Regions from separate parts of the Coralloluteibacterium thermophilum genome, predicted to be linked through region 2. Evidence: predicted binding sites of a transcription regulator. Region 2 holds the regulator's gene; each other region holds the start of a gene.

Region 1 (3,270 bases), on a different contig from region 2:
GGAAGGCGGCGGCAGCCTGGACTACGACATCCTCGTGCTCGCCAGCGGCGCGACCCACGCCTACTTCGGCAACGACCACTGGGCGCCCTGGGCGCCGGGCCTGAAGACCCTCGACGACGCCCTGGGCATCCGCCGGCGGGTGCTGATGGCCTTCGAGGCCGCCGAACGCGAGCCGGATCCGGAGAAGCGCCGCGCCTGGCTCAATCTCGCCGTCATCGGCGCCGGCCCGACCGGCGCGGAGCTCGCCGGCGCGCTCGCCGAGATCGCGCGCCACGCCCTGCGCGACGAGTTCCGCAACATCGATCCCGCCAGCGCCCGGATCTGCCTGATCGAGGCCGGGCCGCGCGTGCTCGGCACCTATTCCGAACGCCTGTCCGCCTCCGCCCGGCGCCAGCTCGAACGCCTGGGCGTGGAGGTGCAGACCGGCTGCAAGGTCACCGGCATCGACGCCGACGGCGTGCACTTCGAGGGCCGGCCGAGCCTCGCCGCGCGCACCGTGCTGTGGGGCGCCGGCGTCGCGGCCTCGCCCCTCGGCGCCTGCCTGCCGGCCGAGCGCGACCGCGCCGGCCGCGTGCGGGTGCGGCCGGACCTGACCGTGCCCGGGCATCCGGAGCTGTACGTGATCGGCGATCTCGCGGCCCTGGAACAGGACGGCACGCCGGTGCCGGGCATCGCGCCGGCGGCCAAGCAGATGGGGCAGTACGTCGCCCGCGCCGTCCGTGCGCGCATCGACGGCCGCGACCCGCCTCCGTTCCGCTACCGGCACTACGGCAGCATGGCGACGCTGGGCCGGCGGCACGCCATCGCCGAGTTCCACGGCCGCGAGCTGACCGGCACCCTGGCGTGGTGGACCTGGCTGCTGGCCCACATCTACTTCCTCATCGGCTTCCGCAACCGCCTCGTGGTGATGCTGGACTGGGCCTGGGCCTACTGGTCGCACCGCCGCAACGCGCGGATCATCTTCGGCGAGCCGCCGGGCGTGGTCCCGCCCGACGCGCCGCCCGGCGGGGAGGCGCTGCCGGCGGTGGAGGATGCGCAGGAGGTCGGCGCCGCCCCCGGCAAGGACGACCCCGCCGCGGCGTGACCGCGCGGGCCGGAAACGGCGACGGCCCCCGAAGGGGCCGTCGTCGATCCGGACCGGGCGCTGCGGCTCAGGCCGCGAACAGCGCCCGCATCTTCTTGAGGGCGTTGGCCTCGATCTGGCGGATGCGCTCGGCGGAGACGCCGTACTCGTCGGCCAGCTCCTGCAGCGTGGTCTTGTTGTCCTCGTCCAGCCAGCGGCGCGCGATGATGTCGCGCGAACGCGGATCGAGCTCGGCCAGGCCGTCGCGCAGCAGTTCCAGCTTGCTGTCGGCGTCGCTCTCGCGCTCGTAGGCCATGGACGGGTCGTCCTGGTGGTCGACCAGGTAGGCCACCGGCGCCGGCGGAGCGTGGTCGTCGTCGCCGGCATCGGTCGGCGCGTCGAAGCCGACGTCGCGGCCCGACAGGCGCGCCTCCATCTCGAGCACCTCGCGCTCCTCGACGTTGAGGTCGCGGGCCACGGCGCGCACTTCCTCGGCGTTCATCCAGCCCAGGCGCTTCTTGGACTTGCGCAGGTTGAAGAACAGCTTGCGCTGCGCCTTGGTGGTCGCGACCTTCACGATGCGCCAGTTCTTGAGGATGAACTCGTGCATCTCGGCGCGGATCCAGTGCACGGCGAAGCTCACCAGGCGCACGCCCATGTCGGGGTCGAAGCGCTTCACGGCCTTCATCAGGCCGATGTTGCCTTCCTGGATGAGGTCGCCGATCTGCAGCCCGTAGCCGCTGTAGCCACGGGCGACGTGGACGACGAAGCGCAGGTGCGCCATGACCAGGGCGCGCGCGGCGTCGAGGTTCTCGTGGTCCCGGTACTCGCGCGCGAGCGCCTGCTCCTCCTCGGCGCTCAGCATCGGCGCGCGGTTGACCGCGGCGATGTAGGCGTCGAGCGACCCGAGCGCGCTCGGAATCGGCAGGTTGTTGGCCACCAGGGCGGTGGAGACAGCGGCGGTCTGGTTCATAGGATCCGATCTTAGCAGTCGCGACATTTGAGTGCTAAACGCGCCGGAAGTTCCCCGGCGTTCCGCCCGTGGGTCTTGCGGCGGGGGCCACACGCAACACGTGCAGCCTACGCCTTCGACCGTCGCGGGGCGGTGCAGTGCGGCACCCATGGGCACAACACTGCATCCGCCCTCCGCGACGCCCGCTCAGACCACGGTCAGGGTCACGTCGATGTTCCCGCGCGTGGCGTTCGAGTAGGGGCAGACGACATGCGCCTTCTCCACCAGCGCCTCGGCCTGGGCGCGCTCCAGCCCCGGCAGGGCGATGCGCAGTTCGACCTCGATGCCGAAACCGCTGGGGATCGGGCCGATCCCGACCTGCCCCTCGATCGAGGCGTCGGCCGGCAGCGCCACCTTCTCGCGGCCGGCGACGAACTTGAGCGCGCCGAGGAAGCAGGCGGCGTAGCCCGCGGCGAAGAGCTGTTCCGGATTGGTGCCGTCGCCGCCGGTGCCGCCCAGCTCGCGCGGCGTGCTGAGGCGGACGTCGAGGACGCCGTCGGAGGAGACGGCACGGCCGTCGCGGCCTCCGGTGGCGGTGGCCTGGGCGCGGTAGAGGATCTTCTCGATGGACATGGTGGCTCCTTGGGTGGATGAGGGTGGCGTTCGGAGAGCCCCGCGGCTGCCACCGGGCCGCGATGCCGCACGATTGAATCGTGCGCTACTTGAATGACCCGACTGCTCAGCGCCGCAGCAGCCTGTCCCGCAGCCGGTCGAGCTGCCGCTTGGTGGCCGCCAGTTCCTCGGCGGGGCAGTCGGCGGCGCAGAGCACGCCCGCCGGGACCGTCCTCGCACGCTCGCGCAGCGCGCGGCCGGCCTCGCTCAGGCTCACGACCACCTGCCGCTCGTCCTCGACCGCGCGCCGCCGGGAGACCAGGTCGGCGGCCTGCAACCGCTTGAGCAGCGGCGTGAGGGTGGCCGAATCCAGGAACAGCCGCTCGCCGATCTCGGAAACGGTCAGTCCGTCCCGTTCCCAGAGCACCAGCATCACCAGGTACTGGGGGTAGGTCAGTCCGAGTTCGCCGAGCAGCCCGCGGTAGACCTTGTTGAGCGCCAGGCTGGCGGAGTACAGCGAGAAGCAGAGCTGCTGGTCGAGCCGGAGCGGCAGATCGGCGGTGGCGGGGTCCGGGGCGTCCATGCGCCCATGATAGATAGCGCGCTATGCAATTGCAAGCGATACGTCCTCCGTCACGGAAAG
Region 2 (3,270 bases):
CGCGCTTGTCGAAGTCCTCGCCGCCGAGGAAGGTGTCGCCGTTGGTGGCCAGCACCTCGAACTGCTTCTCGCCGTCGACCTCGGCGATCTCGATGATCGACACGTCGAAGGTGCCGCCGCCGAGGTCGTAGACCGCGACCTTGCGGTCGCCGCCCTTCTTGTCGAGGCCGTAGGCCAGCGCGGCCGCGGTGGGCTCGTTGATGATGCGCTTGACCTCGAGGCCCGCGATCTTGCCGGCGTCCTTGGTCGCCTGGCGCTGCGAGTCGTTGAAGTAGGCCGGGACGGTGATGACGGCCTCGGTGACCTTCTCTCCCAGGTAGTCCTCGGCGGTCTTCTTCATCTTCTCCAGCACGCGCGCGGAGATCTCCTGCGCGGCCATCTTCTTGCCCTCGGCCGACTGCACCCAGGCGTCGCCGTTGTCGTGCTTGACGATGGCGTACGGGACCAGGCCGATGTCCTTCTGGACCTCGGCGTCCTCGAACTTGCGGCCGATCAGGCGCTTGACGGCGTAGAAGGTGTTCTTCGGGTTGGTGACCGCCTGGCGCTTGGCCGAGGCGCCGGCCAGCACCTCGCCGTCCTTGGTGAAGGCGATGATGGACGGCGTGGTGCGGTCGCCCTCGCTGTTCTCGATGACCTTGGCCTTGCCGCCCTCCATGACCGCGACGCACGAATTGGTCGTGCCCAGGTCGATGCCGATGATCTTGCCCATGTGAGTGCTCCCTCGAAGTGCATGGACGGCACGCAGGCCGTCGCCGAATACCGGATGTCTTTGAAAAGCTGGGCGACCGCGGCCGCCTGTTCTGCCCCCGGATCTGGGGGCCGCCTTCACGGGTTCAAGCGCCGGAGCGCCCTGCCGCGGGCGCTGCCGCGCGCCGGTTCAGTCGCCGTCGCGCGCCACCAGCACCAGCGCCGGGCGCAGCAGGCGCGTGTTGAGCACGTAGCCCTTCTGCGCGACCTGCACCACCGTGTTGGGCGCATGCCCGGCGGGGTCCACCACGCCGATCGCCTGGTGGTGCTCCGGATCGAACGGCTGGCCGGCGGGATCGACCACGCTCAGGCCGTGCTCGCCGGTGACCTTCTGCAACTGGCGCAGGGTCAGCTCCAGGCCGTCGCGCACGGGGCCCGCCTCCGGCACCGCTGCGAGTCCCGCCTCGAGGCTGTCGAAGACCGGCAGCAGCTCGGCGAGCAGGCGCTCGTTGGCGAACCGGCGCGCCTGCTCCAGATCGCGGCTCATGCGGCGGCGCTGGTTCTCCAGCTCGGCGCGCTCGCGCAGGCCGTCCTCGCGCAGCCGCGCGATCTCCTCGCGCGCGGCGGCCAGGCCCGCGGCGGCATCCTCCGCCAGACCGGCCTGCTCGGCGGCGTTCTCCTGGTCCTTGGGGATATCGTCGTAGGGCGTGCGTGCGCCCTGCTCGTTCTCGGGATGCTGCATTCGGTGCGTCCTGTAGGCCGTGTCTGTGTCGCGGCACGGCATGTCGCCGCGCCCCGGAGCGCCACATGCGGACGCAACGGTGCGTTTCAAGCCCCGGCGGCGCGCCCGGGCTGGATCGCGGCGCCGAGGACGTCCGCCGTCGCCTGCACGATGGGGATGACCCGCTCGTAGGCCATGCGCGTGGGCCCGATCACGCCCAGCACGCCGAGCACCTGGCCCTCGGCCGCGTAGGGTGCGGTCACCACCGTGCAGCCGCCGAGGGACGGCAGGCCGGCCTCCTCGCCGATGAAGACGCGCACGCCCTGCGCCTTCTGGGTGCGCTCCAGCAGCTGGAGGATCTCGCGCTTGCTGGAGAAGGCCTCGAACAGCTCGCGCAGCCGGTCGAGGTCGGACAGGTCCTGCAGGCCCATCAGCCGGGTCTGTCCCGCCACGAGCATGTCCTCGTCGTCCCCGCTCAGGGCGTGCTCGGAGAGCTCGACCGCGGCCGAGAGCGTCCGCTCCATCGCCGAACGGGTCTCCCGCAGCTCGCGCAGCAGCTGGGCGCGGATCTCCGCCAGCGTGCGCCCGGCGAAGTGCGCGTTGAGGTAGTTGGCCGCCTGCTCGAGCTCGTCGCGGCCGTAGGGCCTGCGCGTCTCGAACAGCCGGTTCTGCACCTCGTTGTCGGTGAACACCAGGATGGCGAGGACGCGGTTGCCGTCCACCGGCACGAAGTCGATGTGGCGGAACGCGAACTGCGCGCGCCGCGGCACCGTGACCACGCCCACGAAGCGGCTCATGGCCGAGAGCATGTCCGAGACGTTGCCGAGCAGGGCCTGGGTGCCCGCGCCGGCCGGCAGATTTGCGCGCATCCGCGCGATCTCGCCCTCGCCCAGCGGCTTCACCTGCAGCAGGCTGTCGACGAAGACGCGGTAGCCCTGCACGGTGGGAACGCGCCCCGCCGAGGTGTGCGGCGCCTGCACCAGCCCCATCTCGTCCAGGTCGCTCATGATGTTGCGGATGGTCGCGGGACTCACGTCCAGGCCCGAGGACTCGGCGAGCGTGCGCGAGCCCACGGGCTGGCCGTCGCGCACGTACTGGGCGATCAGGGTCCGCAGCAGGTGGCGTGCGCGGGAATCGAGCTGGCGGCTGGAGCGGGTCATCGCGCGGCGGGCACGGCTACCTGGGACGTCGCGCATACATAAGGGCCCCGCCGCGGCGGCGCAAGCCGTCGCAGTCCACGAGACGGGACGCTTTCAGGGTTCGGGGCCGGCCGTTACGCTTTGCCGGTTTTTCCATTCCCTGCCTCCATGCTCACCCGACTCCAGATCAAGGATTTCGCCGTCGTCAGCGCGGCCACGGTGACCTTCGGCCCCGGCCTGACGGTGGTCTCGGGCGAGACCGGCGCCGGCAAGTCGCTGCTGGTCGACGCGCTGATGCTGCTCTCGGGCGGCCGCGGCGACAGCGGCATGGTGCGCCACGGCGCCGAGCGCGCGGAACTGGCCGCAGAGTTCGAACTCGACGACACCCCCGCCGCCGCGGCCTGGCTGCGCGAGGCGGAGCTGGACGAGGACGGGCTGTGCCAGTTGCGCCGGGTGATCCGCGCCGACGGCGGCTCGCGCGCCTGGATCAACGGCCGCCCGGCGACCGTCGGCCAGCTGGCCGAACTCGGCGCCCTGCTGGTCGAGATCCACGGCCAGCACGAGCACCAGGCCCTGCTCTCGCGCGCCCACCAGCTGGCCCTGCTCGACGGCTTCGGCGGGCACGGCCACCTCGTCGCCGAGGTCCGTGCGGCGGCGGAGGCCTGGGCGGCGCTCGCGCGGCGGCAGGCCGAGCTGGCGCGCGACGGCGATCCCGGCGAGCGC
Region 3 (3,270 bases), on a different contig from region 2:
GTGGCGGCTCGCACCGTCCCGGGGCGACCGCGCCTTCGACAAAAAAAAAAGGCCCCGCCGAAGCGGGGCCTTTTCGTAGGCGGTGCAGCCGGTGGCCGGACTCAGAAGTCCATGCCGCCCATGCCGCCCATGCCGCCGGCGCCCGGCATCGCGGGCTCGTCCTTCTTCGGCAGCTCGCCGACCATGGCCTCGGTGGTGATCATGAGGCCGGCGATCGACGCGGCGTTCTGCAGCGCGGTGCGGGTGACCTTGGTCGGATCCAGGATGCCGAACTCGACCATGTCGCCGAACTCGCCGTTGGCGGCGTTGTAGCCGAAGTTGCCCGAACCTTCCTTCACGCGGTTGAGGATGACCGAGGGCTCCTCGCCGGCGTTGGTGACGATCTCGCGCAGCGGCGCTTCCATCGCACGGCGGGCGATCTGGATGCCGTGGTTCTGGTCCTCGTTGATGCCCTTGAGGTTCTCGACGGCCTTGAGCGCACGGATCAGAGCCACGCCGCCGCCCGGGACGACGCCTTCCTCGACGGCCGCACGGGTCGCGTGCAGGGCGTCCTCGACGCGCGCCTTCTTCTCCTTCATCTCGACCTCGGTGGCCGCGCCGACCTTGATGACGGCCACGCCGCCGGCCAGCTTCGCCACGCGCTCCTGCAGCTTCTCGCGGTCGTAGTCCGAGGAGGTCTCCTCGATCTGCGCCTTGATCTGCTTGATGCGCGACTCGATCGCACCGCTCTCACCGGCGCCGTCGATGATGGTGGTGTTCTCCTTCGAGACCTGCACCTTCTTGGCGCGGCCGAGGTCGTTGATGGTGGCCTTCTCGAGGGACAGGCCGACTTCCTCGGAGATCACGGTGCCGCCGGTGAGGATCGCCATGTCCTCGAGCATCGCCTTGCGGCGGTCGCCGAAGCCCGGCGCCTTGACCGCGCAGACCTTGACGATGCCGCGGATGGTGTTGACCACCAGGGTCGCCAGGGCCTCGCCCTCGACTTCCTCGGCGACGATCAGCAGCGGCTTGCCGGCCTTGGCCACGCCCTCGAGGACGGGCAGCAGGTCACGCACGTTGGAGATCTTCTTGTCGTGCAGGAGGATGAACGGGTCGTCCAGGTCGGCCTGCTGCGACTGCTGGTTGTTGATGAAGTACGGCGACAGGTAGCCGCGGTCGAACTGCATGCCCTCGACGACGTCGAGCTCGTTCTCGAGGCCCGAGCCTTCCTCGACGGTGATCACGCCTTCCTTGCCGACCTTCTTCATCGCGTCGGCGATGATGGTGCCGATCGACTCGTCGGAGTTGGCCGAGATCGTGCCGACTTGGGCGATGGCCTTGTCGTCGGCGGTGGGCTTGGAGAGGTTCTTCAGCTCGCCGACGGCGGCCTGCACGGCCTTGTCGATGCCGCGCTTGAGGTCCATCGGGTTCATGCCGGCGGCGACCGCCTTCATGCCCTCGCGGATCAGCGCCTGGGCCAGCACGGTCGCGGTGGTGGTGCCGTCACCGGCGTTGTCGGAGGTCTTGGACGCGACCTCCTTCACCATCTGCGCGCCCATGTTCTCGAACTTGTCCTGGAGCTCGATCTCCTTGGCGACGGACACGCCGTCCTTGGTGATCGTCGGGGCGCCGAAGCTCTTCTCGAGCACGACGTTGCGGCCCTTCGGGCCGAGCGTGGCCTTGACGGCGTTGGCCAGAACGTTGACGCCACGGACCATGCGGGCACGTGCGTCTTCGCCGAAGCGGATTTCCTTGGCTGCCATGATGTTGTTACCTCAAACGAGTAGAGCGGGAATGGGAATCGTCGATCGGGAGGGGGTGGGGTCGGCAGGCAGAGGCGCTGGCCCCTGTGCCCGCGACCGGCTCACCGACCCGCTCAGCCGATCACGGCGAAGATGTCGTCTTCCTTCACAACGAGGTACTCGGTGCCGTCGAGCTTGACCTCGGTGCCGGAGTACTTGCCGAACAGGACCTTGTCGCCGGCCTTGACCTTCGGCGCGCGGACCTGACCGTTATCGAGGAACTTGCCTTCACCCACCGCCACGACCTCGCCCTTGATCGGCTTCTCGGTCGCGGAGTCAGGGATCACGATGCCGCCCGCGGACACCTTTTCTTCTTCCATGCGCTTGATGACGACGCGGTCGTACAGCGGCTTCAGGTTCATCGTTCTTGACCTCAGCAGAGTCGTAAAGGATTGATTGAACGGACAAAGGGGCGGGCGCGTTAGCACTCGACCCTTATGAGTGCCAATGATACGCACGAAGAATCCCGGACCGGAACCCTTCGTGACTGCGCCGGGATGTGGGGGACGCGGCGACGCTTTCAAGGGCCCGCGGCACCCATCGCGCCGGTCGCCGACGAGTGGCGCGCCATCGCCGGGGGTGCTAGCCTTGCCGGTTCGACCCGCGCCGGAACCCGCCATGTCCGCACGACTCGTCCTCTGCGCCTGCCCCGATGCCGCGACCGCCGCCGCGCTCGGCCGGGCGCTGGTGGACGCGCGGCTGGCGGCCTGCGCGACGGTCCTGCCGGGGGCCACCTCCATCTACCGCTGGGAGGGCCGCATCGAGGAGGCGCAGGAGGCGGTCCTCCTGATCAAGACCTGGGCCGACCGGGTCGAGGCGCTGGCGGAACGCATCCGCGCGGAGCATCCCTACGAACTCCCGGAGGTCGTCGCGGTCGAAGCCGCCGGCGGGCTGGCCGGATACCTGGCCTGGATCCACGCCGAAACCCGCACGACGGATACGCCCGCCGCATGACCCGCCTGTTCCTCGCCCTGCTGCTGGGCGCCGCCGCCCTGCCGGCGCTCGCCATCGACGAGTCCGACCTGCTGCCGATCGAGGAGGCCTTCGCACTCTCGGCGTCGGCGCCCTCCGCCGACCGGGTGGAGTTCCGGTGGGCGATCGCGGACGGCTACTACCTGTATCGCCACCGCACCCGCGTGCAGGCGGAGGACGGCTTCGCCATCGTCGGGGAGCCCGCGCTGCCGGACGGCGTGCGCCACGTGGACGAGTTCTTCGGCGAGGTCGAGACCTACCGCGGCACCCTCGTGGCGACGGTCGCCGGCACGCCCGCGGCCGGCGCGCGCAGCGCCCGCTTCCGGGTCAGCTACCAGGGCTGCGCGGACATCGGCATCTGCTATCCGCCGCACACGGAGACGGTCGAGGTGGCCCTGCCGGCCGCGCCGGCCGCCGCCGTGGACGGGCGCGCCGCCCTCGACGCGGTGTTCGGCCGCGCCGCCGGCGGGCCGCTGGCCGGGCTGGACGGCGACGCCGCCGACCTCCCGATGGCGCC

The links. The regulator HrcA, encoded in region 2, represses chaperone genes, less so after heat shock. The targets are predictions, from matches to a motif close to TTNGCACTCNNNNNNNNNGAGTGCNAA.
Region 1: rpoH (RNA polymerase sigma factor RpoH) is a predicted target of HrcA. The motif match lies at 2,048-2,074, and genes of this name have one in related genera.
Region 3: groES (co-chaperone GroES) is a predicted target of HrcA. The motif match lies at 2,203-2,229, and genes of this name have one in related genera.

Annotation. Positions count from the first base shown of each region.
Region 1 is NZ_JBHSGG010000001.1:45,851-49,120, forward strand. It holds gene ACFO3Q_RS00240 (NAD(P)/FAD-dependent oxidoreductase) at 1-1,084, shown strand, start outside; gene rpoH (RNA polymerase sigma factor RpoH) at 1,152-2,036, opposite strand; gene ACFO3Q_RS00250 (organic hydroperoxide resistance protein) at 2,223-2,648, opposite strand; gene ACFO3Q_RS00255 (MarR family winged helix-turn-helix transcriptional regulator) at 2,755-3,210, opposite strand.
Region 2 is NZ_JBHSGG010000014.1:115,396-118,665, reverse strand. It holds gene dnaK (molecular chaperone DnaK) at 1-709, opposite strand, end outside; gene grpE (nucleotide exchange factor GrpE) at 878-1,429, opposite strand; gene hrcA (heat-inducible transcriptional repressor HrcA) at 1,516-2,568, opposite strand; gene recN (DNA repair protein RecN) at 2,716-3,270, shown strand, end outside.
Region 3 is NZ_JBHSGG010000002.1:54,329-57,598, forward strand. It holds gene groL (chaperonin GroEL) at 102-1,742, opposite strand; gene groES (co-chaperone GroES) at 1,856-2,143, opposite strand; gene cutA (divalent-cation tolerance protein CutA) at 2,400-2,735, shown strand; gene ACFO3Q_RS00675 (protein-disulfide reductase DsbD family protein) at 2,732-3,270, shown strand, end outside.